DNA from 3 places in the [Clostridium] celerecrescens 18A genome. Region 1 is predicted to be linked to each of the others. Evidence: riboswitches for the same ligand, from Rfam matches in the RefSeq annotation. Region 1 holds a riboswitch; each other region holds the start of a gene.

Region 1 (10,407 bases):
GTCAAACTCCTTTGCTGTTAAATTGATTTCTTTCTCAGCAATAAACACTCTCCTGCTGTCCCGGTCCAGCTTCAAATCGCCTTCTTTTATCACCTGGCTGTCTTCCTGGTTATCCCGCTTGTTCTTCTTGGCATTCCGGCGCAGGATAGCCTTGATCCTGGCCTTTACCTCAAGAATGTTAAAAGGCTTTGTAATATAATCGTCGGCACCGTATTCCAGGCCAAGGATCTTATCCATATCGTTGCCCTTTGCCGTCAGCATGATAATGGGCATCTCGGAAAATTCCCGGATAGCCTGACATACTTCGTATCCGTCATATTTAGGAAGCATGACATCCAATAGGACCACATCATACTCTTTCTGCTTTGCAAGATTAATGGCTTCCTCTCCGTCATAGGCACAGTCCACTTCCATACCATCCTGCTCCAGACTGAATCTCATTCCTTTTACGATGAGTTTTTCATCATCAACTACTAAAACGCTTGCCATACTACACCTCTGTCTTCTATTTCAAACCGTTATATCATCTTTTATTTTTTGAAACGCCGCATCTTTAATGCCGGATATCTTCATGATATCCTCGATCTTTTGAAATCCGCCATGGCTGTCCCGATATTTAAGGATATCGGCTGCCTTGGCTTCTCCGATTCCCCGAAGGGTCATCAGTTCCTCTTTGGTGGCTGTATTTAAATTTACCTTTGTTTTTTGTACGTTCGATGAAGCCTCTGCCTGTAAGGAAATCTCACCCCTGGCCTTTGCCGCTTCCACCTCTTCCTTTCCAGGGACCACGATCTTCATGCCGTCCTTGACCTGCTCCGCCATATTTAAATATTCTGCCGCAGCCTGGTCTGTGACTCCGCCTGCTATCTCGATTGCCTGAAAAACCCGGCTTCCTTCTTTAAGCTCATAAACACCGGGAGAAACAACTTCTCCGCAGATATGTACATAGAAAGGCAGGGCCGTTTCCTCTCCTGCACTTCCTAAACTGTCCTCTTCTGCTGTTAAAGCTTCCGTGCCATCACCTGCTTCAATTCCGATAACACTTTCCCCGGAATATAAAGACGATTCCTCTGTCAAAGAAACCCCTGGCCTGTGAACCTCCTGGCTTCTGCTGAAGCCATAACATACACCCGCCCCTAAGACACACAGGGCGATAAGGATGATTTTAACTTTCTGGTAATCCATGATATCCCTCCTCTTACAAAAATCTCCAAAAAAGGATACCATCTTCAGCCTATGTTACTATTCTACCTAAAGAAATAAGTAAATACAAGCACTATTTCCAAATTAATTAAATATCATGATTCCGATAATGGCAACAACTGCACCGATCAGCTTCTTCCATTCAAAACCCACCTTTTCAACACCGAATAAGCCAAACAACTCGATGGCATAGGCTACAATGATTTGAGAAATTACAATGATCAGAGCCGCTTTGGCCGGACCCAGGGTTCCCATACTCCTTACTACTGTATAGGTAATGAATGCACCCATAACGCCGCCAATCAATAAGTACTTGGGCTGCACATCAAATAGGCCGGTAATGTTCTCCCTGCCGGAGAAATACCACAGAATGAGGCAGGTCAAAAATGCAGTCAGCTGTACCCAGCCTGTTGAAACCCACATGCTGGTCTGCTTTGTCACTCCCGTATTAAAAACTCCCTGTATGCTCATAAGCGCTCCGGATATAAGAGCAATAATAAAGCCTGTCATTAAAACAACCTCCGTATCTCCAATTTGTTAATAATTAATCAAGCGGACTTTATTTCAACTTTACTTCTTTTACTAGGTTGTGCTTTATTTGCATTTTTATACTGAATTTACAATTTGGTTATGGATCAGATATGCAAAAACATGACTTGATAAGGCTTGACAAGCCTGTGTTTTTGCGCTATACTCACAGCAAAATTGTATAAATTACACACGCTAGGGGAGCCATTGGCTGAGATTGGTAGAAACCGAACCCTCACTACTTGAACCGGATAATGCCGGCGTAAGGAAGCAATAGTAGTCCCCTCCTGCGCACACAAAGGAGGATTTTTTATGTCATTTTTTCTAACTTACTCTGCGGAAAATGAAGAGTATTTATTAAGGCCGGCAGGATACTTGCTGGTAATCGTTCTATTTGCTGCGATCTTTTTTGCCCTGCATCTTCTTGGCAGATCGTCTTCTAAATCTCAAAAGCTGCAGACCCGACAGCTGGTTTACTGCGCAGGTGCAATGGCGCTTGCAACAGTAACTTCCTTTATCAAAGTAGCCTCCCTTCCTTTTGGCGGCTCAATCACATTGTTTTCCATGCTGTTCATCTGCCTCATCGGTTATGTTTACGGTGTAAAGGCCGGGATCACGACCGGGATAGCCTATGGAATCTTACAGTTTATCACGAACCCCTATATATTCGCTCCGATCCAGGTTCTTCTTGACTATCCCTTGGCATTCGGTGCTTTGGGTCTTTCCGGGCTGTTCAGTAACAAAAAGCACGGCCTTGTAGCCGGATATATTGTGGGAGTTACAGGTCGGTACTTATTCCATGTTGTTTCCGGTTATATATTCTTTGCCTCCTATACACCAGAGGGCATACCTCCATTGGTTTATACTCTGGGTTATAATGCCACTTATATCCTGCCAGAGTTGGTATTAACTGTATTAATCCTGTATTTCCCACCTGTACTTGGAGCTATCGGACAGGTGAAGCGGCAGGCTTTAAACGGATAAAAAACAGAGGCACTGCTTTTCTGCAGTGTCTCTGTTTTACTTTTTTACGCAAAAAATGATTTATCTTTTAAGGGCAGCCAAAACCAGATGCCTGGCCAGTACGGCCGTTGTCACCGCTCCTACACCTCCTGGTACAGGAGTTGCCATGGAAGCTGTTCCTTCTAAAGAATCAAAATCCACATCTCCGCAAAGCTTTCCGTCTTCGTCCACATTGATTCCCACATCAACCACTATGGCATCCTTACCTACATAAGATGCATCCACCATCCTTGCACGTCCGGCAGCAGCCACAAGGATCTGAGCATTTTTACAGGTCTCCTTTAAATCCTCCGTGCGGGTGTGGCAGATGGTAACCGTAGCGTTCTCCTTCAGCAACAGCATGGATAAGGGGCGGCCAACTACCATACTTCTGCCCACGATGGCTACTCTTTTTCCTGTCAGGGAAATATCATTGGCTTTTAAGACTTCCACCACCGCTTCTGCCGTACAGGGAGCAAATCCTGTATCGTCCCCGGCAAATACCCTGGCGATATTTTCCGGGGATATGCCATCCAAATCTTTTCCCGGGTCAATCATATGTTCAATATCCTTTTCCTTTATCTGCTTTGGCAGAGGGCGAAGGAGAAGGATGCCATCGATGTCCGGGTTATCATTGATCTTTGCAAATTCTTCCTTAAATGCTTCATCAGTGATGTCCTGGGAAAATGCAAAGCTTTCCCCCATCAGACCGAAGCTTTCCATCTTCTTTAAAGCTCCCCGTTCGTAGGATAAGTCATCAGGCCGTTCTCCTACCCGCACAATGGCAAGCTTCGGGGTTTTTCCCTTTAAATCATTCAAAAGCGTTTCTACCTGTTCCTTGATTTTTGCAGATACGGCTGCACCCTTTAAGGTTATCACGTCTGTTTTCCTCCTTATTAAGCCTTTAACGCAGCTTCTACCTTCGCATAGATGGCATCTGCCTTTCTGATTCCTTCTTCAGCCAGATGTTCCGCCTGACTCTGAAGCTGTCCGGCCTTTTCCCGCTCCTTCATGGATTTTGTATTGATGGAAACATTCATCTTGGCTCCCAGCAGTGCGGAACGGATAAACTGGACTCCCACGCCTACGTCACTGACAGCAAGGCGGCTTCCCTTCTCTGCCAGAAATTCCAGGATATCAAGAGTTTCCATGGAACGCTCCATGACCATGAGAGGAACCAGAGAGGCGGCAAGAAGGTGGGTTTCTAAGATTTCAGTCTTATGAAGTTTTTCTTCCTCCGTACCAGAGGGAAGGCAGTATGCAGCCGCCAATGGAACAAATACAACTTCGTCTTCATCTGCAAGCCTTAAAAATTCGCGTTTTAAAGCTTCCAGCTTTTCAAGGATCGACTGCATTTCTTCTTCCACATCGGCATACCGCTTTTTGCCAAGAGTTAAGTTTACCACCATCTCTCCCAAAGCCGCTCCTACGGCGCCGCCAAGACCTGCTGCTCCGCCACCGCCCGGCGTTGGGCTTTTTGAGGATAATTTTTCAAGGAATGTGTGAATTGTAAAGTCCTGTATCATAACATTGATCCGCCTTTCCAACCGCATTTTATTTTCCATTATTATATAAGGCTTTCTATAAAAAAACAAGTTTAACTTGTCAAGTGAAACAGTCAATGCTATGATTGATCCTCTTTCCACTGCGGATTTCATATAGACCGCGCATGCCAATACCCAGTTCTCCTTTTCCATTCTGATCGATTCCTTTATTTTATTATCCACGTGGTAATTTGATTTTAGTTAAAAAAATATCCCGCTATTCCAAAAATGTCTTTTTTCGCTATAAGTGACATCTTCTTCGATTAAGCATTTAAAGGCTGCCGCGGCAAAACTGGTATGTATAATTTTATCCAAATTGGATATTTATAAAATGCCAGTTTTTTTATATGATAGATTTAAATAAAAATAAAAAAATGACCTGCTAGAGAGGAGAATACATGAATAATAACAGAACAAAAAAAATAGTTTTCAGTGCTTTGATGGCAGCTCTTACCACTGCAGCTACTATGGTAATACATATACCATCTGCATTCAGCGGTTATATTCATCTGGGAGACGGAATGGTATTGCTAAGCGGTTTGCTCTTAGGACCTATGGCAGGTGCGGCCGCAGGAGGGATAGGCTCTATGATGGCGGATTTGCTGTCTGGTTACGCCTTTTATGCACCGGCTACTCTGGTCATTAAGGCATTGGCGGCATTTTCAGGGGGATATTTGTATAAACATCTGCCTTCCCGGGGACCGGCGGGCGGCTTTCGGGTACTGCCCTTTTTAACCGCCGGAGTGTTTAGCAGCGCAGTAGTCACAGGCGGGTACTTCATATTTGAACTTGCAGTATATAGCTGGCCGGCTGCCATTTCCAATGTTCCGTTCAATCTGGTACAGAATTTATTCAGTTTGATTGCAGCCGGGGTTTTACTTCCTATTCTTTTGCGTGTGCGTGAGATCCGGGAACTGAATAGAGAGACAGCTTCGTAACAGAAAAGGAGGTCCTGGATTCGATCTACTGGGGCTTCCTTTTTTTACATTTAACTTAAATATCCAACCCTTTCGCTCATCACTTCCCGGACTTCCAGAGTTATGTCGTATATCTTAGATTTGTTTGGAATAAGATATTTAAAAGTTACATTTTGTGAAGTTTTCATTCTGATTCAAGATGAATAATTGGTAATCGGTCAAACTGTTTGAATAAGTAGGTTTCTCCATCTATCTTAATTATAAATGTCTGTTTTTCTCCATCATATAGTATTTTAGTATTTTGAAACTTAGAACTATTGATAAAATGTTCACTATCTGTTCCCTTAGAATAAGTCCCTTTGCTCATTTCATCATAATTATAATAATAAAATGTGTTGTTATCATCCAGATCAAATACCATTGATGCAAAGGGAAGCTTATCACATGAGTAAGTTCCTTGCAAAATTGGAGATTCTTTCACTGAATATAGGAGTATTATTCGAACAAGAAAATTTCCAATTATACATATAAATATTAAAACAAGAATTCCAACCAGCCTCTTTTTATATACCTTCAAGCTTTCGCCCCCTAATATGCTTTTTGCAGTTTTATGTTTATAGTTCATAGGCTTATATCTATATAACATACAAGTAGAAAAAAGCATGACAGTCTTTATTCATATTATATATCATTTCATTGTGAAAAGTAAGTAGGCGTGCACTGCTCAGCTCAAACTTTCTTCTCTGCAGCCAGACCTCCCCTTTAATCGCCTTGTTACTTATTACATACAATCGCCGGAGTCTTCAGAACACCTTCCGAAAGCTCCGGCAAAAATATTAATTCGAATAACATTCGTCCCAGTGCTGATGAGCACTAGCTTTTATTGTAACAAAGCCTGTAATCAGTTAAATCTGATTCATTCTGCTTTTCCTCTGGTTTAATAATCCAGCAAAGATGCGGCCTCTTCGTCCATGATAACCGTATAATTGGGATGAAGCTGGAACACACTGGCAGGAATCTCGGTAGTAACCGGGCCGAACAGGGCTTTTTTTGCGATGGGCGCACTAAAAAGAAAGCCCTGGGATCCAATCTCCCGGGCGCTTCCTTTTTTGTGTTTTGCTTTTATCCATTTAAAACTTCATCCCTCGTGGGTATCGAAGGTGCAGCACCAGCTCTGGATACCGCAATGGAAGCTGCCTTTGCCGCATGATCCAAAGCCTGTCCGGGAGTTTCTCCCAGAGCAAGTCCGCCTATAAAATAGCCGGTAAAGGTATCCCCGGCCCCTGTTGTATCAACCACCTGTACCTGATAGATTTCCTGCTCAAACACCTGATCGCCGTCTTTGTATAAAGAACCATCTTGTCCCAATGTCAAAAGAATCTTTGCGTCCGGGAATTTTTCAGCCAGCTGACCCAGGAGTTCTCTGCTGCTTCCGGATTTTTGACAGATATCCCCGGCTTCAATCTCATTCAATATAAAAAACTCCACATAATGAAGGGGGTAACTCCATACTTTGCGGTTCATGGGGGAAGGATTCAAAACGATCCTCATGCCTTTCCCATATGCCTGCTCCATAATATATCCAACTTCGTTGATTTCGTTTTGAAGAATGAGAAAATCCCCTTCCCCAAACTCATTTAAAACATGGTCCACCTGATCCTTTGTTATTTCCTGATTCGCTCCGCCATATAAAAGGATGCCATTTTGCCCTTCTTGATTCTTTTGTATTATGGCATGACCTGTCTTATTTTTTACCCGCTTAATATTTCTTGTATCTATGCCGAACTGCTCCAGCTGCTGGGTCAATATTTCACCGTCCAGTTCCCCGACCGCACCTGCATGCCAGACTTTGACGCCGCTTTTGCTCAGTGCCAGAGACTGGTTGAGGCCTTTTCCACCGCAAAATATCTCCAAAGAATCAGAGGATATGGTTTCTCCCTCTCTGACAAAATGATCCACCTGGTAAACATAATCAATATTCAAAGAACCAAAATTCAATATTTTCATAGATTGTACTCCTGTCCAATTCTCATTGTACTGCTTCTTATAATCAATTTCGGTTCAAATACCGCCTGGCTTTTTTCTACTTTTTTCTTCTTTATCAGGGAAATCAGCCGTTTGACTGACTCCACTCCCATCTCATATACAGGCTGTCTGACCGTTGTAAGAGGAACCGCCATCATTTCCGCATACAATACATCATCATATCCTACCACTGATATATCTACAGGTACTTTCTTATTATATTGTGACAGCTGTCTGCACACTCCAAAGGCTGATAGGTCATTGCAGGCAAATACCGCCGTATATCCAAACTGCATCAGCGCTGCCACCGCACGCTCCCCGCATTCCATGGTATAATCACCTTCATAAACCAGCCTTTCATCAAAAGGAATATGAAATTCCTGCAGGGCGCGTGCATATCCTTTCAATCTTCTTTCTGAATCCGCCAAATTTGCAGGTCCTGTTACACAGGCGATCTTCTTATGGCCAAGCTCTGCCAGATGTCTCGCTGCCAGATACCCTCCCATTTCATGATCCAGAATAATTTCTGCACAGTCCACATCCGTAAGAAAGCGGTCCAGAAGCACAAACGGCAGCTGCAGCTGTTCCAATAAGCGAACCGATTCTTTACCGGCTGTCTCATCACTTTCTCTGGACATGACATAGATGATTCCGTCTACCCCCTGGTCAGCCAGAAAATGGATATATTCCATGTCCCTCTTATGGAGATCATTGGTGTTGCACAAGACCAGTGTTCTGCCATACTCCCTGCAGCACTCTTCAATTCCTTTTACCATATTGGCGTAAAATATATTTCCGATATCAGGAATAATAAGACCTATGGTTTTACTTCTCTTTTTAACCAGACTGACTGCCAGCTGATTCGGCCGATAGTCAAGCTTCTGTGCCGATTCCATAATCCGTTTTTTTGTATCCTCCGGTATCTTATGGGCTTTCCCATTTAATACCAGAGATACCGTCGTCACAGATAGACCTGTGTCATTCGCTATGTCCTTAATTGTCGCTCTCATCCTCAATCCTCGCTGATGCCATATTTGTCAACGCCCGTACTGCCTTAAGGTAATCCGCGATGCGTACACATTCATTGGGCTTGTGCGCCATATCTGCCGAACCTGGTCCAAATAAGACGGTCGTCAGCCCTTCTTTTCCTTCCGCCAGTATGGAGGCATCCGTAAAGTAGGAAATTCCTGAATAGGCTTCCTTAATTCCGGCAGCCTCCATACTCTTTACCAGCTGGGAAACTCCCCAGGAAGCCTTGTCCGCTTCAATGCTTATTCTGTGATTCTTAATTGTGGTAGTCAGACTGGGGATTCCTCCGGATTTCAGGCTGATACCCTGAAATACTTTATCCAGCCGGCAGAGAATCTTTTCATAAGTAAGTCCCGGCACAGTCCGGATATCCATTAAAACAGTGCACACATCCGGTGTCATGTTTGGTTGTATCCCTCCCTGGATTTCCGTAACCTGGGCAGTAGCGTTTCCAAGTACCGGATGGTCATGTCCACGGATCCAGTCTGCCAGGCGCTCGGCCGCTTCATATGCACAGGTGACTGCATTGCAGCCTTCTTCCGGATATGCCCCGTGGCTGGTCTTACCTCTTACTTCCAATTCCAGCCAGATACAGCCTTTTTGTCCGATTCCCACAGTACAGCCCGTAGGTTCTCCGATCAGTAACGTCGATGCTTCCATCATATGTCCGCTGGAAATAATGGCCTTTGCTCCTGTCCCTCCCCGCTCTTCGTCACATGTCCCCAGAAATTGGATAGAAGTTTTCGGCTTCTTCCCAGCCTCCCCCAGCATACCGAGAACATATACCAAGGCAGCCAGTCCGCTCTTCATGTCACTGGCTCCCCGTCCAAAGAGGAAACCGTTATGTATCACCGGGGCCCATGGCGGCCGGTCCCAGCTCTCAAGCTGACCATAGTCCACCGTGTCCAAATGTCCATTCCAGATCATTCCCTTATCCGCATCATCTCCCGAAAGCAGGGCAATTACGTTTCCCCTTCCTTCTCCAATATCCTGAACAAAGGCTTTTACTCCACGGTTATTTAAGTATTGGCAGATATATTCTGCTGCCGGTTTCTCTCCATCTTTTCCGTTGACTGTCCTGATTCCCATCAAATCCTTTAAAAGCTGTACCGCTTCCTCTTCCCAGCCTTCCTTCTTCATTCCAAGCCCTCTATTCTCTCGTCAACCAGTCAAGGATCCCCTTCCAAAGCTGATCGTAATATTCCCACTCACAAAATTCAGGCGGAGCCCAGTGAGGGGCGCAATCCGTGGTAAATGCTGCACTCCTTCCTTTTCCATAGGCTCCCAGTGCCAGGAACGGATCATTTTCTATGGTAACGGGTACAATTGCTTCCGGCTTTGCCACTGTTTTATTGTAGCCCAATACCTCCGGCCAATCCGATGGAAGTCCGGATATAGCTTCATGGACATCTCCTACAACTGGCTTTGCACCATCGCAGTGTTCCATTCTGTCATCCACAGTCAAAACCTCTACAGGAAGAACTTCCTGGACAGCGGTATCATGCCACTTTCCCTTTGCATCTACGCCGGAAAATGTCATATATCCCCCGATCATCAATAGTGCACCTCCATCCAGAACATAATCCCGGATCAGTTTACAACGGTCCGGCATTTTACGGCTGTGTGTAAAGGTCGCCACAGGAAGCAGCAGGGTATTTGCTCCGATATCGGACAAAATGACCCCGTCATACTGTTTTAATTCTTCCATGGTAAATGGAAATTCTTCCGATGCCAGGTGATTTGGAAGAAATGTTACCTCATAACCAGCTTTCTCCAGTGCCTTTTTCAGCCACTTTTCTCCTGTCTCATAGGAAGAGGTATAAAAAGAATCAAACCCCTTTACATGTGTAGTATAACTCATCCAGGATTCTCCTGCCAATAGTATTTTCTTATTCATCTGTCCTGTCTTCCTTTCCCCATTCTAAAATCAATTGTGCATAAATATGAATTGCCTTAAGATATTCTTCTATCTTAATATACTCATTTACGGAATGGCATTGTTCCAGATTTCCAGGTCCAAACTGTATGGTTGGACAACCGGCTATATTCCTCCACAGCCTGGAGTCACAGCCAGCCGGTGAGCCCTTTATGGCCACTGGTTTTCCCTCCGTTTTTTCAAATGCTCTTTCAAAGCTGTTTACAAACGGTCCCTTTTCCAT
Region 2 (10,407 bases), 2.9 Mb from region 1:
AGGTCAATGGAGCATAATCACCAAATATCATGACATACGGACCGGTACCTGAAGGCGCAGAAACATACCTCTTTCCTTATAGTCAAGAGGCATCTCAACAATGACTTCGCAGATGTAATCTCCGATTACCGTGTAGTGATTCTCTTCTATGGTCGCCAGCAGACGGTCAATATATTCTTTTTCTTTAGAAAATCGGTCACAGTATATGCAAAGATAGGAATTGGCCGGTATGACGGTAATCAGTTCTTCCTCAACGTATTCCTGGTCAACGAACACGAACACCTGGGTGGAATACAGGTTTCGCTTCATAAAATTCTCCCGCTTTAATATGGTCCCTGCATTGGCAAAGTAAAAAGGAGATATCTTACGGGCTCCCATATCTTCCTTTAAGCTTCGTAAAAGACGTTCGTATTCAGCGATCTCGTAGTCATAAAAATTAGTTTTCGTCTCTTTTACATACATCCGGCGTTTTTGTATGTACTCCATAACAATGGCACCATCGGGAGGAGCCGCTTCATAGCGGTCATAGCTGTCAAGAGTCCGTTCAATGGCGCGCTTTTGAAGATTAAGTTCCACTATTTTCTGGTCAATGGCATCCCTGTTCTCCCTGAGCAGCTGTTTTACCCGCCCCATATCCCACTTTTTCATGTGAATCCGGATCTCCTTTAAGGGCATCCCTAAGGCTTTCATGTACCTGATCATGTCAAGCTGGGCGCTTTGGCGAATGTCATAGTAGCGGTATCCGGTGTTTTCATCCCTGTCTACGGGAGAAAACAGACCTTCCCGGTCGTAAAGTCTCAGGGTCTGCTCTGATATGTGATTGATTTTAGCCATTTCTCCGATCGTCATTTTTTTAACATCAAAATTTGTCAATTTTATCATATTCATCAATCTCCGTAGTCAATCATGATGGTTTCTCTCTTTATTATACAAAATTAACTTGATACTTACAATAAGGTTTTTGATATTTTCTTCACATAGTTTAAGCAAAAAAAGCGTGCTGAAAATATGAGTCTGCGAGGCCGTCCGCAGCAGACTATTTTTAAGGCGCAAAAAATCCGCAGAGTCTTATTTCTCTGCGGATTTTCATTTATCCTTAATTCTTAGCTTTCCGGATATAATGCATTGGATCGGAAAACTCTCTGTTACAAGATCACAGCTGACTGTAATTGATTAATTCGACCGAATATTTTTGCAGCATATCTTTTGTCTTTCTGCTGACCAGGAAATCCAGTTCTGCAAGGCGCTGCAAATTATAAGAGGAGGATTGAAGCAGATATGAGTCCACATAAGCCGGGTGGCTCATCAGTTCTACATATGGCCTGGAAGAGATATCATCCATATGTTCATATACATAAGACAGGCCCGGTTCCCCATGGTACGTGCGGAATTGTATAAAATCCACGTGGGGAAAGCCTGATATATCGTGGTTTCTAAGAGGCAGCCGGTATTTTTCAGCGAGTGTCCTGGCCACAGCAGCCATAACAGGATTGCTGTCTGTTGTAAATAAGTGGGAATCCAGATGGGTCGGTCTTTTCCCCATTACCTCCACAAACCGTTGGTATTGCGCCTCCAGCTCATTAAGGATATCTTCCGGCAGATAATTGTGGGAGGTGGATAGATTTCGTGGCTTAATAAAAGACCCGTCTTCTCCGGTCAGGGTTCTTCCTTTGGTAAGGGGCTGCCCAAGGGCGATGTTTAAGTGCAGGCCGACTCCCAGTGAAGGACATTCTTTTGACAGGCCGGCAGCGTGCCGGAAGCCTGGAGTATTGGTTAATAGTGTAGTGGATGTAAGTACCCCTTGCAGATGAGCATCTATGATCCCATAATTGACAGCCCGGCTATAACCGAAGTCATCTGCATTTATAATCATTTTACACATAGATACAATCCTTTCTATCAGGTAAGTTGGGGCCAATAACCTTTGTTTTCTTCCATCAGGCGGTCAAGGATCTTTCTCGCTTTCTTGGCGTCTGTGACGGTACGGTTTAACGTCAGCGCCTGCAATGCTTTTGTGTAACTGCCTTCAAAATAAGCTTCACAGGTCAGGCGTTCGTAGGCGTACTGGTTTTCCAGCAATGCTTTATAAAAAACAGAGACAGGTCCGGTATGGAATGGTTTAGGCCCGCGGCTGCCCAGCAGGCAGGTCACTTCCACGACTGCATCATCCGGCAGGTTCTCAATGATTCCTTCATTTTTAACCATTATAATATAGTACGCGTTTTTATTTAAGTATATAGCTTCCGCTATGGAAAGGATCATATCACCGTGAGCCTCATTTTTTACTACATGGATCCCTTCCAGACTGTTTTGACTGACTGCTCGGCGGCATTCGGAAAACACCTGTTTTTCACGGCCATCCATGACCTCGTTTGCTCTGGTATAATCCGGGTTTAACTTGGATGCCTTGTACTCTGGATAGATATAGTATTGGAGGTAGGTGGAAGGCACATACTCATCAAAATCTTGAACCATATCCTGAACCAGTGCATAAGTATCCAGCCAGGAAGGATCGCGCTCAGCGGCATCGGCAGGCAGAAACCCCTTATCCTTTATCCGCTCCTTTAGATGGGGCAGCAAATCCTGACCGTTCTGATTGTAAAGATGGGTAAACCATCCAAAATGGTTGAGTCCAAAATAGGTAGGTTCCAGGGATTCAGCCGGCACATCAAGCAGCTTGGCGAAAGAATGTATCAGGTTGATTGGTTGGTCACAGATATTGAGAATCCTTTTGTCATCAGGAAACTCCCGCTGCAGGCCGTAGGCTACGATGGCGGCTGGATTGGTATAATTCAGGATCCATGCATTCTGACTGTGTTTACGCACATCCTTTACAATTTCGATCATGTCTTTTAAGGAACGGATCCCGTAGGCAAAACCGCCGGGACCGCAGGTTTCCTGACCTAGCACTCCGTATTCCATGGGGATTTTTTCATCCTTTTCCCGCATATGATATCCGCCTGTACGGATCTGGACCATAACAAAATCGACGGAGTCATAGGCCACATTTTTGCTTGTTGTGTAAGTGACTTTTACATTAGGCGCGTGCAGTCGGAATAGCAGCTGTGCATATTCTCCAATAGGAGCCTGACGTTCTGCATTCATATCATAAAGAACCAGCTCTGTGACCGGGAGAGTATCCATGTGGCGGATAAATGCATTCAATATTCCGGGGGTCCATGTGGAACCGCCTCCCACGATCGTAATTTTTAACTTATGTTTCATTCTATTTAATCCTTTCCTGTATGCTTCGTGTGATACAATGCTTTCACATCTCTTGCAATGCTTTCAACCTTCAACCCGTAGATGACCTGTATTTGATTGGCAGAAGGACAGACAATGCCTGTTGCACCGGTTGACTTTAAATTGTGCTCCTGTACTAGGGACATATCCTTGATGGTAACACGCAGTCTGGTAAAGCAGTTGTTGATTTCACCGATGTTTTCTCTGCCGCCTAAGTATTCCAGTATCTGTTCCGCCAGCTTTGTACCGCTTCCGGAATTTACAAGTGCTGTTTTTTCGTCTTCTGTATCCGTCACTTCATTTCTTCCGGGAGTTGAAATATTAAACTTTCGGATCAGGTAGGTAAAGCCGTAGTAGTAGATAGCTGCCATACCGATGCCGATCAGTACCACAAGGTACCACTTGCTCTGTGCACCCCGGAAGATACCGAAAATCGTAAAATCAATCAGTCCTGCCTGAACGCCCCCAACACTGGAATGGAGCATAGCAGCCGTCATATAACCGATCCCTGTCATGATTACATGGAACAGGAAGAGCACCGGTGAGATAAACATAAAGGAAAATTCCAGCGGCTCTGTAACTCCCGTAAGGATTGAAGCAGTAACGCTTGCGGAAAGCAGTGCCTTAACTCTTTTTTTGTTCTGATCATCCGCAGACCGGTACATTGCGAAGGCAGCAGCCGGAAGGCCGAAGATAACGATAAGGGAGTGCCCCTGTCCTACGTAGCGCGCGCCCATCTGAAATACATCATTTGGGACCCGGCTGTTTGACGCAATGGCAGTATTAAAAATATTTAATGCACCCATAACAGTCTGACCATCTATGTCTGCTGTTCCGCCTACCGGTGTAAAGCGTACCACCTGGTTAAGAATATGATGAAGGCCGGTGGGGATCAAAAGCCTGTTGGCTGCACCGTATACAAATGGTCCGAATACGCCAATGGAGTTGATCCAGTTTCCAATCAGTCCGATGAATGTGTTAAAGAACGGCCAGATGAAGTAAGATGCGATTCCTGCCAGCGGAATGGTGATAATGGTAATCAGCGGGACAAAACGTTTTCCACCGAAAAAATTAACGGCACTTGGAAGTGTGATCGTGTAGAACCGGTTATGCAAAGCGTTTACAAGAAGTCCTACCAGAATGCCTCCGAATACATTCATGCGGAGTGTGAAATATCCCAGCATGGTCTCATACTTAGCATTTACAATGGTTGCATCCACCTGTGACATCCCCTGTTCCATAAGCTTAGTGATGCTGGTGGATTCAGCGGTAATGCCTTTCAGTCCCAGAATGTAATTTAACGTGTAATGAAATACAAGGAAGCCCAGGACAGCGGAAAATGCCGCGGTCGGTTTTTCATCCTTTGCCATGCCTATGGCGATAGACATACAGAAAAACAAAGGCAGGTTTCCAAATACCAGTCCAGCCAGCTTACGGATAAAACCAATAAAATTCTGGACGTAAACAAGATTCGCAAAAGTTTCCCCTACAATTGCGCTGTTCTGCATTGCTGCTGCAAGACCGCTGAATATACCGGCGACTGCTATCGTAGAAATGGGCAGAAGCAGCGATTTTCCAAATTTTTGCCAAAACTCTTTCATTTAAGACCCTCCGTCTCCTTAATGTAATGATTTCAATACCGGTATGAAATTATAGCTTTATAATAAAGGATTAATTTTGATTTACAAGTGTTTGGAAGTATATTATTATTTATATACGAAAAGTATAAATAAACACAAAATGTGTAATATTTCACATCATGAGAAAAAGGCTCCGGAGGGTGTATGATGAATTTTTTTGACCAACTGTCAAACAGGGGAATAAAGCTGAATCCTACAGAAGAAAGAATTGTAAATTATTTGCTGGAACATTACGGCATTTTACAAGATTTAAAAATTGCCAAGGTGGCGGAAGAATTATATCTTTCACCCAACTCCATTGTCAGGCTTTGTAAAAAGCTGGGCTATCACGGGTTCAGTGAGTTGAAATACCAGATCATACATGACCGGAAACAGTACGGAATAGAGGCCGCTGAGCAGCAGACCTCTGTTATGGACAGCTTAAAACAGACACTGGCCATTAATTCCCGGCAGAACATTGAGAAAACTGCAAGGCTGATTTATGAAAGCCGCCAGGTGATATTTTTTGCACTGGGCCTTTCCAGGATCGTGGCTTTGGATCTGGCTAAAAAGCTTGAACATTTGAATAAGATCATTATTGTCCCTGATGACCGCGATAACTGCATCTTGTATGCCAATAATCTGACACCAGGACAGATCGCTTTTTTCATCAGTTATTCCGGAAGCACGGATATCATATGCAAGCTCTCCTACATTGCCCAGACCAGGGGAGTTCCTATCGTTACGCTTACAGGAATGAGTCAGAACCCGATTTCCGGCAGCAGTGTGGTAAGCCTGTATGCCTATTTTAGGAAACTGAACTTCAGGGATGCCGATATTACATCACGGATTGGTTTTTACCTGGTGACGGAATTGATTCTGGAAGAATATATGAAGCTTTTTCGTTTGGAACAGCAGTTAGAGGATGAAATAGATTAAGAAACAGATTAAAATATACAAATCAGTTAATTACTATGTATATAAAAGGATACCAAGTGCTTGAAACACTCATTCACAATAAAGCTATTGATATTTTTTTCACATGATTCAAACAAAAAACAGCGGGCTTTTAAAAGCCCGCATACAATCAAATCCCTTCCAAATGCTTTAAAATCTCCCTCTTATATTCCAGAAATTCCTTAGAAATATTAAAATCCTTATTCCGTGGTTTGGGTTCCTTTATGATGATTTCCTTTGTAATTCTGCCGGGAGATCCCGTCAGCATACAGATGCGGTCTGATAAAAGAATGGCCTCATCAATATCATGGGTAATAAAAAGGGTGGAAAGATGAATGTCATCCATCACCTTTAGATACCATTCATGCACCCCACGCTTGGTCATCATGTCAAGAGCGGAAAATGGCTCGTCAAGAAGCGCGATGCGGTTGGAGAACAGATACGTCCTTAAAAGGGCTGCCCTCTGCCTCATACCGCCGGATAGCTGGGAAGGGTACTGTTTCTCCGTCCCCTCCAGTCCAAACTGCTTGAAATATTCTCCCGCCTTTTTCCTGGCCTCTGCTTTCTTCATGCCCTTAATAAGAAGGGGAAGGGCCACATTGTCCACGATGGTGCGGTATGGAAGCAAAAGGTCCTTTTGCAGCATATAGCTGACAGCCCCCGGTTTTCCGGTAATTTCTTCACCATTCAGATACACATGTCCATCATCCGGCAGTGATAGACCTGCAATGATATGAAACAGTGTGGTCTTTCCTCCTCCGCTGACTCCAAGAAGTGATACCAGCTCCCCTTCCTTAAGCTCTAAGGATACGCCTTTTAAGACCGTCTTTTCATCAAAGGATTTTGTAATGCCTTCCACCTTTAAGTGTGTCATGGTTCCTCCTTTATGTTTGCAGGCTTACCTGCATCTGACGAATGCTGCAAAAGTCAAATCCACTAAACTTACTGAGGCAGATAATCATTTGAAAATCCGGCATTTTCCGGAATCTCAGGATTTGAAAGACCATTCTCATTCAGCCAGCCATAAAACCTGTTCCACCGTTCCGGATCTATATATCCCCACGCTTTCGCATCCGCCTGATATTTATCCGCCAGATATTTCTGGCTTTCCATCACCAGCTTTTCATCAAGCTCCGGTGCTGCCTTAAGTAAGATACCGGCTGCCTCCTCCGGGTCTTTTTCTGCATCCTCATATCCTTTGCTCACAGCCCTTAAAAAAGCTCTGGCTGTCTCAGGTTCCTGCTTTAGGAAATCATTTCCTGCAATAATGACCGGCGTGTAATAATCAAACGCCGGATTTAAATCTGCAAATGCAAAGTAATCCGTATCAAGGCCTTCTACTTCCATTTTGACGCCTGCCCATGCATAAAAGATCCAGATGGCATCCACTGATTTTGATTTTAATGCGGAAACCTCATCAGTAACAGTGCTGGGTATCAGCTGCACTTTGGAAAAGTCGCCTCCACCGTCTACTACCACGTCTTTTACCATGGCCTTTTCCACCGGAATATCCCAGGTGGCATATTTCTTTCCTTCCATTCCCTTTGGAGATGCCATCCCCTCGCCTTTTCTGGAAATTATACCGGAGGTGTTATGCTGGATGACCGCTGCCACTGCCGTTATGGGAAGGGCATTTTCCCCTGCCAGAGCCGGAGCCATGGAGTCCTGAAAGGACATTCCAAACTGGGCCTTTCCGGAGGCCACCAGTACTGCCGCTCCATCCTCCGGAGGCTGAACGATTTCTACCTCAAGCCCTTCAGCTTTAAAATACCCCTTTTCCTCAGCCACATAAAGTCCGGTATGGTTGGTATTGGGAGTCCAGTCCAGAACAAATGTTACTTTTTTTAAATCCGATGAATTCGTATTTGCTGCCTGTTTCCCGGTCCCCCCGCAGGCAGTGAGAATTGCGGCAGCCGCTGCCGCCATTAAGATTGCCAAACCTGTTTTTTTCATATATTCCTCCAATTGTGTCATATCACTGATTATTCCATGGCATGCATTTTTTAGAAAGCACGTCCACCCCTTTCATAAGAAGAAGGCTGATGGCCGATATTAGAAAAATGACCGCAAACATCTTATCAAAGGCAAAGGATTTTTTCACCCGGGTCATGTATACACCCAGTCCGCCAAAGCCTCCCAGCCATTCGGAGATGACCGCCCCGACCACGGCATAGGAAACCGAGATCCGAAGACTTGCAAAAAACTGTCCCATGGCTCCGGGAAGCTTGATATAGCGAAATATTTTGACTCTCCCGGCTCCCATGGATTTTAAAAGGTTCACCGCATCCGGATTCACTGACTTAAAACCGGTAAGCATGCCCACGGTAATGGGAAAAAAGGTGGTTAAGACAATTAGGATCACCTTAGGAGCCATTCCGTAGCCAAACCACAATACCAGAAGAGGGGCAATGGCTACCGTTGGAACGGTCTGTGTAAGAACGATAAGCGGATAAAAAGCCCGGTAAAGTCCTTCAAAATGATCCATGATCACAGCGATCACAAATCCGGTTGCCACCCCCAGGAAAAGCCCGGTAAACGCCTCGGCAAGGGTGATGCCCGCATTGACTGCCAGTATCGGAAATTCCGTGGCTAATGCCCTTCCGACACTGATGGGCGAAGGGAGCAGAAAGCGGTCCACAAGACCGAAAGAACTGATCCCCTGCCACAAAACCAGAAGCGAAATAACCGCAGAGCAGGACCAAAGCTTACTTGTGATGCTTTGTGACTTTCTTTTCAATGGTTAGTACCTCCCCTTCCGGCCGGTAGGTGACTTTGATATAAGCGGCAACAGAGGGAGCACCTGCCCTTATGGCAATGTGCTGGCATTCTTTAACAATGTCCATCAGTTCATCATAATCCCCTTCAATGGCTGTTTCAAAAGGCCCTACATAATAGTTCAGTCCTGTACTCTTAATATAATCGATCACCTGGTCAACAATACGGATCAGTTCCTCATCATTCTTTGCCTCAGGCAATGTTTGGATCGCTACGCTTGCATTCATGTCTTTTCTCTCCTTTTATCATTAATAGAAATCAAAAACCCGCCCGGATATCCGGGCGGGTGAACAGGCTTAGCCTGAAAGCTTCCTACGCTGGCATTATCCAGATCAGGTTACAGGGTTTAAAGCAATGCTGCCTTATCTCAGCCGGACTTCCTCCAGCACCCCTTTTAATTTTCATTGCAAGTATACAACGGTACGGTCAGAAAGTCAAGCGCCCCCAATGCTTTAATGCCAGGGCCCCGATCACCGGATCGTACATTATTCCCAAATTCTTTTCAATTTCTTTATAACAGTGCTTCAAAGAATAAGCACTCCGGTACCCCCGGTCTGAGGTCATGGTATCGATGGAATCACAGATGGCTATGATCCTGGCTCCCAGAGGAATCTCCTCCCCCTTTAAGCCTTCCGGATACCCGTTTCCGTCAAAACGTTCATGATGGTACAGGACAATATCTTTCAGCTCCTTTAAATGACGGGATTTGCTTAAAATATCAGCTCCTATCCTTGGGTGCTTTTTCATACACTCCCACTCAGCCTCGGAAAGCTTATCCGGTTTATTTAACACAGAGTCCGGAACTCCGATCTTTCCAATGTCATGAAGGTGGGCAGCTATATGTATTTTTTCTATCTCATCTTTATCAAGCTCCAATAACTCCGAAAGGGTCAGCGCCATATCGCTCACCCTTTGGGAATGCCCTGCGGTATAGGGATCTTTGGCATCCAATGCACTCACTATGCACTCGATGATTTCATGATAATCAATGCCACCTGTGCATAACTTAAATTCTGATCCTCTATTCATAGGTTCCTAAACCCGTTCCTTTAGTTGGTTATCGTCAACTTCATATCAAATATCAGATGCAGTCTGCGTTTTCACATTCACAGGGTCTGACAATGATGGAGGATATTTTCTGACCGTCCAAGTATCCGCATGCGGCAAGGCCGGCCTGAACCACTGAGTTCCAGTTCTTTGCAGAAAGCTGATAGGTGGTCTCATCGTCTAAAACTACAGTACATGCCTCCTCCATGGGGCAGGTTTCCGAATAAACGACCTTATACATGTTCTTTCTGCTGATGGCTCCGATCTCCTCCAGGATATTGACCATCCGGTAGACGGTCGCAGCGCCGATCGTTTCGTCAACGCCTGATGCCTTATAATAAATCTCCTTGCAGCTGGAGCATTCATGCTCCAATATGATATCTAACAGCGTACTTCGCTGCTTTGTGATTCTGCAGCCCTTTTCCTTCAGCTTTTCAATGATCAGCTCTTTCTGCATTCTCGTCCTGTGATAGCTTCTGGAATCAGGCGTTTTTCTTTTCTCATTGATGTTCGTTAATTTCTCCATTTGCGCGCCTCCGCTTCCTTCTTCCAGCTGCCGCCTCTCTTAATGGCAATGGCCTCCGCAATGTTTACAATCTCCGCCGCACTGAATGGATTTTCCGTTCTTTTTGTCAATGATCATGCTTCTTACCGCCAATGACACCAGCCCGGCAACAACGATAAAAACAACCAGTGTTCCCATAAAGTACCTCCTTATATTTTGAGCCTGCAGATAAGGTGCAGGCTCTCATGGGGCAAGCCTATT
Region 3 (10,407 bases), 4.9 Mb from region 1:
ATTATAGGAGGGGAAAGTATGTTGAAAATTCGGTTATTTTGCAATCAGGGAATGTCCACGAGCCTGCTTGTGAGTAAAATGAGGGAGGCAGCGGCTCAGGAAGGGCTGGAGGCGGATATCATGGCATTTCCGGTCAATGACTTAGATGAAAACCTGGGCGGAGTAGACTGCGCCCTGCTTGGTCCACAGGTGGGATACTTAAAGGACAAGGTTTTAAAGACATGTGAAAGTCATCAGGTACCGATGGATGTGATCCCTATGATCGATTACGGCATGTGCAATGGAAAAAAGGTTCTGGAATTTGCACGGAAGCTGGCAGGTAAATGAGAAAAGAAAGGGAGGGACAGTGAGGATGAAAGATTTTTTAAATAATAAAGTAATTCCTAAAATGATGGTATTTATCAATACAAAGGCAATTCGGGGATTAAAGGATGGTCTGCTGTATTCCATGCCAATGATGATCATCGGATCTATTTTTCTGCTTCTTGCAAACTTTCCATATACACCTGTAGCCGACTGGCTGGGGGCAGCAGGAATTACTCCGGTCCTGAATCAGGTATTTGAAAGTACCTTCAATATTATGGCTCTTATCGCTTCCATAGGCATTGCCTATACCTATGTAAAAAATGAGGGGTATAACGGAATGCCGGCAGGAGTAATTTCACTTTGTACTTATCTGCTGTTTCAGCCTTCCCAGGTAACCAACCAGGAGGGAGCTAACGTTGGTGTTATTTTTAAGACATGGACCGGCGGACAGGGAATGATCGGGGCCATTATTATCGGACTTATCGTAGGCTGGATCTACACCGTATTTTTAAAGAAAAACATTACCATTAAAATGCCGGATGGAGTACCTGAAGGAGTTGCCGCCTCTTTTACGGCTCTGATTCCAGGAGCGGTTGTTATTATTGCAGCCTCCATTGTCTATGCGATTGTAAAAAATATGTTTGATACGACTCCAATGGAATGGATCTATAAAACCATTCAGATTCCGCTCCAGGGCCTGACTGATTCTTTTGGCGGGGTTGTCGCCATGGGATTTCTGATTCCATTTTTCTGGTTCTTTGGCATTCATGGTTCGACCCTTGTGGGAGGAATTATGGGACCACTCCTTTCGGCCAATTCTGCGGCTAATCAGGCAATTCTGGACAGCGGACGGGAGCTTAATCTGGCAAATGGCGGACACATCGTTACCCAGCAGTTTCTGGATCAGTTCATGACAGTTACAGGGGCAGGAATTACCATTGGACTGGTGATATATCTCACCTTTTTTGCCAAATCCAACCAGTGCAGGCAGGTGGGAAGGCTGGGAATCGGACCGGCATGCTTTAACATCAATGAACCGGTGCTTTTTGGTACACCGGTTGTGTTAAACCCCATTATGGCGATTCCCTTCATGATCATGCCTGTCCTGTCCGGAACCATTCAGTATCTGGCAATTTATACAGGGCTTTGTCCCATGTATAAAGGGATTCTGGTGCCATGGACCTGTCCTCCTATTATTTCGGGATTTTTGATCGGAGGCTGGAGGACGGCACTGCTTCAGGTGGGAATCCTGGCATTGTCATTCTTCGTATACCTTCCATTTATCAGGGTGATTGACAAGATGTATGAGAAGCAGGAAAATCAGACCCAGGGATGATAATTACTGTACAGAGAGAAAAGGTGGAAAAATGCAGGAAATGGAACTTATATGCTTTCAGCTGATCACTGCTGCCGGCGGAGCAAAATCTAACTATATCAAAGCAGTGCAGAAGGCAAAACAAGGAAAATATGAAGAAGCGGATCATCTGATCGCTGAAGGGGATGAAATGATGAAACAAGGCCATCTGCCTCATGCGGACTTAATTCAGAGAGAAGCGGCAGGAGAGGCAGTGTCCATGGGGCTTATTCTGACTCATGCAGAGGATCAGATGATGAGCGCAGAGATCTTTAAGGTCATGGCCGAAGAGATGATCGATCTTTACAGGAAACTGGAAAGCAAATAAAACGGGATTCTGCAATAGGAAATGAAAATACCGGTTATGGCGGGAGCATGTAATGTTTCCCGCCACAACCGGTTAATATGCTTTTTTAGAGAGTTTTTAAGTCCTCCATCCGTGCCACAAAGGCCCCCGTCCTTTTCCCAGATTTAATCCGGCTTTTAATGCTCCGTTCAGATAGGATTTTGCCATCCGGATGCTTTCTTCCAGCCCCATCCCTAAAGCCAGTCCGCAGGCAATGGCAGAAGACAGGGTGCATCCGGTTCCATGGGTATTTGGATTATCGATACGTTCCCCTGGAAACCAGGTGACAGTTCCGTTGCAGCATAGAACATCATCAGCCCCCTGGGAATTATGGCCTCCTTTTAACAGGAAAGACACCTGATAAATATGGAAGAGTTCCATTGCGGCTTCTTCCATCTCTTTTCTACTGTATATCTGGTGCCCTTTTGTGGATAAAAGTGCTTCTGCCTCCGGGATATTGGGGGTAACTAAAGCAGCCAGGGGAAACAGTCTGCTTGTTAAAGTCTTAACATCCTGCGGCTTTAAAAGAGAATGTCCGCTGGTGGATACCATGACCGGATCCACGATTACAGGGGAGCGGTTATATTTCTCCAGCTTTTCCGCGATGATTTCAATAGAACTGGAAGTACCGGCCATGCCGATCTTTACTGCTTTTGGCGGAATGTCCGTAAACACGGCATTAAGCTGTGCGGCAAGCATTTCCTGACCAACTGTTTCCGTCTGAAAAACCCCTGTAGTATTTTGTGCAACCAGGGCGGTAATAACGCTGGAACCATAGACACCCAAAGCTGCGGCGGTCTTTAAATCCGCCTGTATTCCGGCGCCGCCGCTGGGATCGGTGCCTGCGATGGTGAGGAAGGCAGGGAGAATCAGACTCATAGGCTCACCACCTTTAAAAGCTGTTCTTTTAAGTGATGGACGGCTGCGGTTATATCCTTTTGCCCGAAGATGCCGGAAACCACCGCAGCCCCGGCCACGCCTGTTCCTTTCAGGCTGGAAACATTTTCACCGGTAATTCCACCGATGGCCACTACCGGAATAGGAACGGAACGGCAGATCGCAGACAGCTGTTCCAGGGTTAAGGGAATGGCATCCTTTTTTGTAGGACTTGGGAATATGGCCCCGGATCCGATATAATCCGCTCCATCCATAAATGCTTTTTTTGCCTGACTTTCGTTTTTGGCAGTAACGCCCAGGATACGGTCCGGTCCGATGAGCCGGCGGACTTTTAAAGGAGATAAATCATCCTGTCCAACGTGTACGCCGTCTGCCCCGCACTTAAGGGCAATCTCCACATCATCGTTGATGATTAGCGGGATCCCATAATGCTTCGTAAGCTCGCGGACAAGTAAAGCCTCTTCCAGGAAAACACGTTTGTCCATACACTTTTCACGGAGCTGGAGAAGGGTCACTCCGGCAGAAAGCGCTTCTTCGATCTGTTCTGTTAAGGTTTTTTCTCCTGTAAATGCCTGGTCGGTTACCCCATAAAGGAGAAGCATGTCTTTATGAAATTTCAATTTTTATCCCTCCTTTTAAGGTGCTTTCTTCTAAAAGGCTTACCTCGTCTAAAAAGCAGCAGCGGAAGTTTCCTGTACCGCCGGAGATCTGTTCCGCTTGTTTTGCTGCCCGCTCCCCGCAAAGACCGGCAGCAGCCGTGGCAAGAGCAGCGGCTTTTAATATATCATTCTGTGAGGGCGAGGGGCCGATGGCGGCTGTATAGGCGGCGATTATACCATCCAGCATGCAGCCGCTTCCTGTAATGCGGGACATTTGAGAACATCCGTTCCTGATAAGCCAGTCCTCTTTCCCGGTTGAAACAATATCAGTGGCTCCTGTCATTACAGTCACGGCACCGGTTGCAGCGCTTAATGCCCTGGCTGTTTCCTTAAGAGATTCCAGGGTATCTTCCCTTATCTCATCAGTAAAGGAAGCATCAACCCCCCGGGAGGGAGATACAGGGCCACTTCCGTTCCCGGCGTACTGACCGGTCAGTTCCTTTAACAAGACCCGCAGCTCGGAGGCATTACCCCTGATAACGGTTATCTTTACTTCCTTTAAAAGGGATAAAGCAGCTTCGGTCCGGTAACGGGAAGCACCGATTCCTACCGGGTCAAAGATGACAGGGAGGTTTCGCCGGTTTGCTTCCAGCCCGGCTTTTATCATAGCGGATTTAGTCGTTTCTTTCGGAGTTCCAATGTTTAAAAGAAGGCAGTCGGATAAGGCGGTTATCTCCGAAACCTCTTCCGGCTGGTCTGCCATAATGGGGGAGCCTCCGCAGGCTAATATGATATTTGCCACGTCTCCGGCTGTAACATAATTGGTGATACAGTGGATGACGGGCCGCTTTTCCCTGACCAGCCCGGTCAGAGAATGGTTCATCTTAAAGCTCATATCTGTTTCCCCCTATTCACTGATGAGCCGCTCAAAATAGGAAAAAAGCCCAAGGCGGCGCAGCATTGCCAGTAAGATTGCAGCCATAAGAGTTCCTGCCAGAGTACTCATGAAAAAAGGGGCTACAAAGAAGAACACAGCCACCTCCTTTCCCATGAGAACGGCGGCCACCGGATAGCAGAGCAGTCCTCCGATCAGCCCGGTACCAACCACTTCTCCAAGATAAGCAGGCAGAAGCTTCCTGGTTTTTTGAAACAGATAAGCACCAAGAAACGCACCGGCCATGCTTCCTGGAAAGGCAAGCAGGCTTCCGGTTCCCATGAGATTCCGTATAAGAGAAGTACAAAACGCCATGGAAACTCCATAGACAGGCCCTAAGAACACCCCAGCCATAACATTAGCCAGATGCTGTACCGGAAAGCATTTGGAAGCTCCCACCGGGATGGAAAAACCTGAGAGTGCAACGGTAAGAGCGGTCAGCATTCCGCTGATCACCAGCTTTTTCACCCGAACTCTTGAACCGGCAGAAGAGTTGCTATAAATTGTTGAAGATATTTGATCTTTCATGAAATTTCCTCCTGTTTATGTAATTTCGACCTAACAAGTAAGGTTGCGGATTGCAAATATCCGATTGGCTTACCGCAAAATATTATTCATCAAAAATATCCACGATCTCCCCATCTAAAATCCGGTTCATATTTTTCATGGCGCAGAAATTGCCGCACATGGAACAGGTATCTTCTTTTTCCGGTTTTGAAGCGGCACGGTAGCGTCTGGCCTTTTCCGGGTCAATGGCAAGCTGGAACATGGTTTCCCAATCCAACCGTTTTCTGGCATCGCTCATCTTATGATCCCATTCCTTAGCACCCCTGATGCCTTTTGCAATGTCAGCCGCATGAGCCGCGATCCGGGCCGCAATGATTCCTTCCTTCACATCTGCTTCATCCGGCAGCCTCAAATGTTCCGCAGGTGTCACATAACAGAGAAACGCTGCTCCGGCAGCAGCAGCCATTGCTCCGCCGATTGCTGCGGTAATATGGTCATATCCCGGTGCAATATCAGTGACTAGAGGTCCCAGAACATAAAAGGGTGCTCCCTTGCAGACCGTCTCCTGTATTTTCATATTGGCTGCAATCTGATCCAGGGGCATGTGGCCGGGACCTTCAATAATGATCTGTACATTCTTCTCCCAGGCCCTTCTCGTCAGCTCTCCAAGGGTCACCAGTTCCTCCACCTGGGAAATATCAGATGCATCTTCAATGCAGCCCGGCCGGCAGGCGTCCCCAAGGCTTAAGGTCACGTCATGCTTCTGGCAGATTTCCAGTATGCGGTCATAATGCTCATAAAAGGGATTCTCCTCCCCGGTCATTTCCATCCAGGCGAAGATGATAGACCCACCTCTTGAAACAATGTTAGTCAGCCGTTTTGCTTCTTTGAATCTTTTGGCGGTCTGTTTGTTGATCCCAACGTGAATGGTCATGAAATCCACCCCGTCTTCCGCGTGCATTTCCACGATCTTAATCCATTCCCCGGCGGTGATTTCCCGAAGCGGTTTGTGATAATAAACCACAGCATCGTAAATAGGAACCGTACCAATCATAGCCGGACATTCACCCGTCAGCTTTCTGCGGAATTTCCGGGTATCTCCAAAGGAACTTAAATCCATAATGGACTCTGCCCCCATGAGAACTGCGTCCTTTACTTTCTCAAGCTCCAGGTCCAGATCATTCAAATCCCTGGATGTTCCCAGATTCACATTGATCTTTGTTCTCAGCATGGAGCCGATCCCGCTGGGTTTTAAGCTGCTGTGATTCTTATTGGCTGGAATGGCGACTTTTCCTTCCGCTACCAGTTCCCGCAGCTTTTCGGGCTCCCATTGTTCGTGCTCAGCTACCGTCAACAGTTCCTTTGTCAGAATACCTTTTCTTGCGGCATCCATTTGTGTGGTGTAATTCATGTTTATTCCTCCTTCTTCTCGCGAACGGAGGGATTGTAAGGGCTTTTTGAAAAACAAGAAAAAGAGCCCATACCAACAGGTATAGGCTCGGAAATATGCAATCATCCCATATGAATCCCTACGTTGGCATTACCCAAATCAGGTTATAAAGGTCGAAGTTGATTACTTCCTCTCAGCCCGCCTACGAGCTCCCTCTTGTGGCACTAGTGTAGCATTCCCCTTCCTCCTTGTCAAGGAAAACATCCCTTACCAGCCATCAGCCGGAAATGGCGGACTTCATTTCCCTTACATAGTCGCAGACAGGCCCTACACAGTCTTTTCCATATTTTGCGGCAATTTTTACAATGGCGCTGCCCACAATGACGCCGTCCCCATGTTTGCTCATCTCCCTTGCCTGCTCCTGGGTGGAGATCCCAAAGCCGATGGCACAGGGAATGTCTTTTGCCTCCTTTACAAAGGAAATCATTTCGCCAATGTTGGTATTGATTTCCGATCTCACCCCGGTTACGCCCATGGAGGAAACGCAGTAGATAAATCCTTCTGAGTCAGATGCAATGGTCCGTATGCGCTCCCTGGAAGTGGGGGCGATGAGGGAAATCAGTTCGACCCCGTATTTTTTGCAGTAGGGCAGCAGTTCCTCCCTTTCTTCAAAAGGCATATCCGGTACGATCAGGGCGTCAATGCCGCACTCAGCCGCATTTTTTAAAAACCGTTCGCTTCCATACACGAAAACCGGATTGATATAAGTCATAAAGGCCAGAGGAACATCGGTTTTCTGGCGGATCCGTTTTACGGTTTCGAAAAGCCTATCCGTGGTAGTTCCTGAAGCCAAAGCCCGCATATCTGCTTCCTGGATCACGATCCCCTCTGCAATCGGGTCAGAAAAGGGGATTCCAAGCTCGATCAAATCCGCTCCGGCCTCGGCCATGGCAGGAACCAGCTCTTCCGTGGTGGCAAGGTCGGGATCTCCTGCCGTAATAAATGGGATAAATGCCTTTCCTCTTAAAAATACTTCTCTTATTCTACTCATAGATTTCAACCCCCTTGTAACGGGCAATGGCTGCCACATCCTTGTCGCCCCGCCCAGATAGATTAATGACAATGACCTCATCTTTTCCCATGGAAGGAGCGATCTTTCTGGCATAGGAGACGGCATGGGCGCTTTCTATTGCAGGAATGATCCCTTCCAGACGGGATAAGTATTCAAAGGCTTCCACAGCCTCCTGATCCGTAATGGAGACATAGCTGGCTCTTCCTGAGTCGTGGAGGGCTGCGTGCTCCGGCCCGATGCCGGGATAGTCAAGTCCTGCGGAGATGGAGAAAACAGGGGCGATCTGGCCGTACTCATCCTGGCAGAAATAGGACTTCATGCCGTGGAAGATTCCAAGAGAGCCGGTGGAAATCGTAGCCGCGTGCTTTCCTGTTTCAATGCCTTGCCCGGCTGCCTCACAGCCCACCAGCTTCACGGAAGCCTCGTTTACAAATTCATGGAAGATTCCCATGGCATTGCTTCCGCCTCCCACACAGGCGATCACCAGATCAGGAAGCTTACCCTCTGCTTCCATAAGCTGAGAGCGGACCTCTTTTCCGATGATGCTCTGAAAATCCCTGACAATGGTAGGAAAGGGGTGAGGACCCATGACAGAGCCTAAGACATAATGGGTGTCAGCCACCCGGTTGGTCCATTCCCTCATGGTTTCATTGACCGCATCCTTTAAGGTCTGGGTACCGCTTGTGACAGCGTGAACCTTTGTGCCCAATAATTCCATGCGGAATACGTTTAAAGCCTGACGGTCCGTATCCTCCTTGCCCATGAAAACTTCGCATTCCATTCCCATGAGAGCGGCGGCGGTAGCGGTAGCAACGCCATGCTGCCCGGCCCCTGTTTCAGCGATGACCCGGGTCTTTCCCATCTTTTTAGCAAGAAGGACCTGGCCCAGAGCATTGTTGATCTTATGGGAACCGGTGTGGTTTAGGTCCTCCCTCTTTAAATAAATCTTTGCGCCGCCTAAATCCTCCGTCATCCGCACCGCATAGTAGAGCAGAGATGGTCTTCCGGTATATTTTTTATGAAGATCTGAAAGCTCTGCTAAAAACTCCTTGTCATGGCTGTACTTCTCATAAGCTTCTTCCAGTTCATTTACTGCATTCATCAATGTTTCGGGGACAAATTGTCCGCCGTGCTGTCCGAATTTTCCTTTTGACATGGCTGTTCACTCCTTACTGTTTGTATGATCTCTTTTATTTTTTGCGGGTCCTTTTTGCCATCTGTTTCCACGGAACTGCTTAGATCCAGGCAATAGGCCATTGTTTTCATGGCCTGCCTGACGTTTGAGGAGTCTATGCCTCCTGCCAGGAACCAGGGCTTTTTTATGTCCGGTATCATGGACCAGTCAAAGGTCTTCCCGCTGCCGCCGTATAGTCCTTTGGTATAAGTATCAAAGAGCAGGAAATCTGCAGGAAGGTTTTCTGCCTCCTTCCTATCCTCTGCCTGACGGATCCGAATGGCTTTTATGACAGGAAATCCAGGGGCCAGGCAGCTTTTTAATTCCATCAAATAATCCCGGTCCTCATCACCGTGAAGCTGGATAAGGTCAATGATACCTTTCCCGGTAAGGGACAGGATATCCTCTATGGGGCTGTTTACGAAAACGCCCACTGCAGGTATCTCCGGCAGCATCAGATCCCTAAGTTCCTGTGCCTTCGTCCCTGTAAGACGGCGCTTTCCAGGGGCGAAAACAAAGCCTGCATAATCCGGCTTCCAGGTGTTTACTGCCAGAATATCCTCCCTTCGGGTCAGCCCGCATATTTTGATCTTTTTTCCTTTTGAATTCATTGCGCCGCCCTCTTAAAACCGTTTATGATTTCCTTCTTATCAGGGGAACGCATCAGGCTTTCCCCGATCAGAACGGCATTTACCCCGGCTTCTGACAGGAACCTGATGTCTGATTCTGTTTTGATTCCGCTTTCTGCCACGAAGAGCACATCAGTAGGGACCAGGCTCCTTAAGCGGAGGGAATTATTAAAATCCACCTCGAAGGTTTTTAAATTCCGGTTATTCACTCCGATGATCCTGGCTCCCGCCGAAAGGGCGGAGTGGATCTCCTCTTCGTCATGGGCCTCGACTAGGGCGCTTAAGCCAAGGCTTTGGCAAAGCCTTAGATCTTCTTTCAGGGCGTTTGTATCCAGGAGGGCACAGATAAGGAGAACCGCGGAGGCGCCTATGGCCTTTGCTTCGTAAATCTGATAAGGGTCCACTGTAAAATCTTTTCTGAGAAGGGGTATTTTCACCTCATGGCTGATTTCTGTCAGGTAATCGCTGCTTCCGAGGAAGTATTCCGGTTCCGTGAGAACGGAAATGGCATCCGCTCCTGCAGTTTCGTAATCCCTTGCGATCTCCAAATAGGGGAACTTGCTGGCTATTAGGCCCTTGGAAGGAGAGGCACGTTTTATCTCACAGATGAATGAAATGCCTGGAGAGGAGAGACTATGCTCAAAGGAAAGACTTATGTTCCTGGTTTTTTCCAAGGCTTCCAATGCCAGCTTTTCCATGGTCTTCATAGGGATTTTTTCTTTTGCTGCCGCCACCCGTTTTCTGGAGGAGGCAGCCAGGACATCAAGTATCATAAGATCACCTCGTTGGTCATCGTTACAAACTCCTCAAGCTTTATGGCGGCTTTTCCCGAATCAATGAGATGGGCTGCTTTTTCGATGCACTGGGAAATGGTACAGTCGTCGATACCCAGGTACAGGCTTAAGGCAGAGTTTAAGATGACGATATCCCGCTTTGGCCCGTGGAGCTTTCCGTTTAAGATATCCCTGGTGATCTGGGCATTTTCTGCAGGGGTGCCGCCCACCAGCTCCAAAAGGCTGCAGCGATTTAAGGAAAACTGCTCCGGTGTGATCTCATAGGGAGACAGTTCTCCGAAACGGATCTCGCATACGTGGCTGGGACCGGTGACCGTGGCTTCATCAAGCCCGTCATCTCCGCAGACCACCAGTCCCCGCTTGACACCAAGATTGCTTAATACCTGGGCCAGGGGTTCTACCAGC

The links. Region 1 has a riboswitch for thiamine pyrophosphate ahead of thiT (energy-coupled thiamine transporter ThiT). Riboswitches for the same ligand answer to the same signal wherever they lie in the genome.
Region 2: linked by a shared signal. The riboswitch ahead of H171_RS14365 (thiamine-binding protein) and the one ahead of thiT (energy-coupled thiamine transporter ThiT) in region 1 are both predicted to bind thiamine pyrophosphate.
Region 3: linked by a shared signal. The riboswitch ahead of thiC (phosphomethylpyrimidine synthase ThiC) and the one ahead of thiT (energy-coupled thiamine transporter ThiT) in region 1 are both predicted to bind thiamine pyrophosphate.

Annotation. Positions count from the first base shown of each region.
Region 1 is NZ_PGET01000001.1:185,927-196,333, reverse strand. Features, by position in the region: gene H171_RS00980 (response regulator transcription factor) at 1-489, opposite strand, end outside; gene H171_RS00975 (helix-hairpin-helix domain-containing protein) at 511-1,185, opposite strand; gene H171_RS00970 (DMT family transporter) at 1,288-1,713, opposite strand; TPP riboswitch at 1,919-2,017, shown strand; gene thiT (energy-coupled thiamine transporter ThiT) at 2,044-2,715, shown strand; gene H171_RS00960 (bifunctional 5,10-methylenetetrahydrofolate dehydrogenase/5,10-methenyltetrahydrofolate cyclohydrolase) at 2,776-3,612, opposite strand; gene H171_RS00955 (cyclodeaminase/cyclohydrolase family protein) at 3,630-4,259, opposite strand; gene H171_RS00950 (ECF transporter S component) at 4,676-5,215, shown strand; gene H171_RS00945 (hypothetical protein) at 5,379-5,771, opposite strand; gene H171_RS00935 (ribokinase) at 6,317-7,201, opposite strand; gene H171_RS00930 (LacI family DNA-binding transcriptional regulator) at 7,198-8,229, opposite strand; gene H171_RS00925 (M20 family metallopeptidase) at 8,213-9,388, opposite strand; gene H171_RS00920 (glutamine amidotransferase) at 9,399-10,145, opposite strand; gene H171_RS00915 (M20 family metallopeptidase) at 10,138-10,407, opposite strand, start outside.
Region 2 is NZ_PGET01000001.1:3,121,839-3,132,245, forward strand. Features, by position in the region: gene H171_RS14325 (MerR family transcriptional regulator) at 28-882, opposite strand; gene H171_RS14330 (ChbG/HpnK family deacetylase) at 1,154-1,882, opposite strand; gene H171_RS14335 (family 4 glycosyl hydrolase) at 1,900-3,225, opposite strand; gene H171_RS14340 (PTS transporter subunit EIIC) at 3,231-4,844, opposite strand; gene H171_RS14345 (MurR/RpiR family transcriptional regulator) at 5,028-5,801, shown strand; gene H171_RS14350 (ABC transporter ATP-binding protein) at 5,950-6,693, opposite strand; gene H171_RS14355 (ABC transporter substrate-binding protein) at 6,762-7,772, opposite strand; gene H171_RS14360 (ABC transporter permease) at 7,795-8,556, opposite strand; gene H171_RS14365 (thiamine-binding protein) at 8,525-8,821, opposite strand; TPP riboswitch at 8,885-8,997, opposite strand; gene H171_RS14370 (HD-GYP domain-containing protein) at 9,021-9,623, opposite strand; gene H171_RS14375 (transcriptional repressor) at 9,676-10,167, opposite strand; gene H171_RS14380 (FeoB-associated Cys-rich membrane protein) at 10,207-10,344, opposite strand; gene feoB (ferrous iron transport protein B) at 10,403-10,407, opposite strand, start outside.
Region 3 is NZ_PGET01000001.1:5,119,289-5,129,695, forward strand. Features, by position in the region: gene H171_RS23270 (6-phospho-beta-glucosidase) at 1-7, shown strand, start outside; gene H171_RS23275 (PTS sugar transporter subunit IIB) at 19-327, shown strand; gene H171_RS23280 (PTS sugar transporter subunit IIC) at 353-1,642, shown strand; gene H171_RS23285 (PTS lactose/cellobiose transporter subunit IIA) at 1,674-1,988, shown strand; gene thiD (bifunctional hydroxymethylpyrimidine kinase/phosphomethylpyrimidine kinase) at 2,085-2,885, opposite strand; gene thiE (thiamine phosphate synthase) at 2,882-3,523, opposite strand; gene thiM (hydroxyethylthiazole kinase) at 3,510-4,397, opposite strand; gene thiW (energy coupling factor transporter S component ThiW) at 4,410-4,964, opposite strand; gene thiC (phosphomethylpyrimidine synthase ThiC) at 5,047-6,354, opposite strand; TPP riboswitch at 6,453-6,559, opposite strand; gene trpA (tryptophan synthase subunit alpha) at 6,611-7,384, opposite strand; gene trpB (tryptophan synthase subunit beta) at 7,377-8,561, opposite strand; gene H171_RS23325 (phosphoribosylanthranilate isomerase) at 8,507-9,190, opposite strand; gene trpC (indole-3-glycerol phosphate synthase TrpC) at 9,187-9,981, opposite strand; gene trpD (anthranilate phosphoribosyltransferase) at 9,978-10,407, opposite strand, start outside.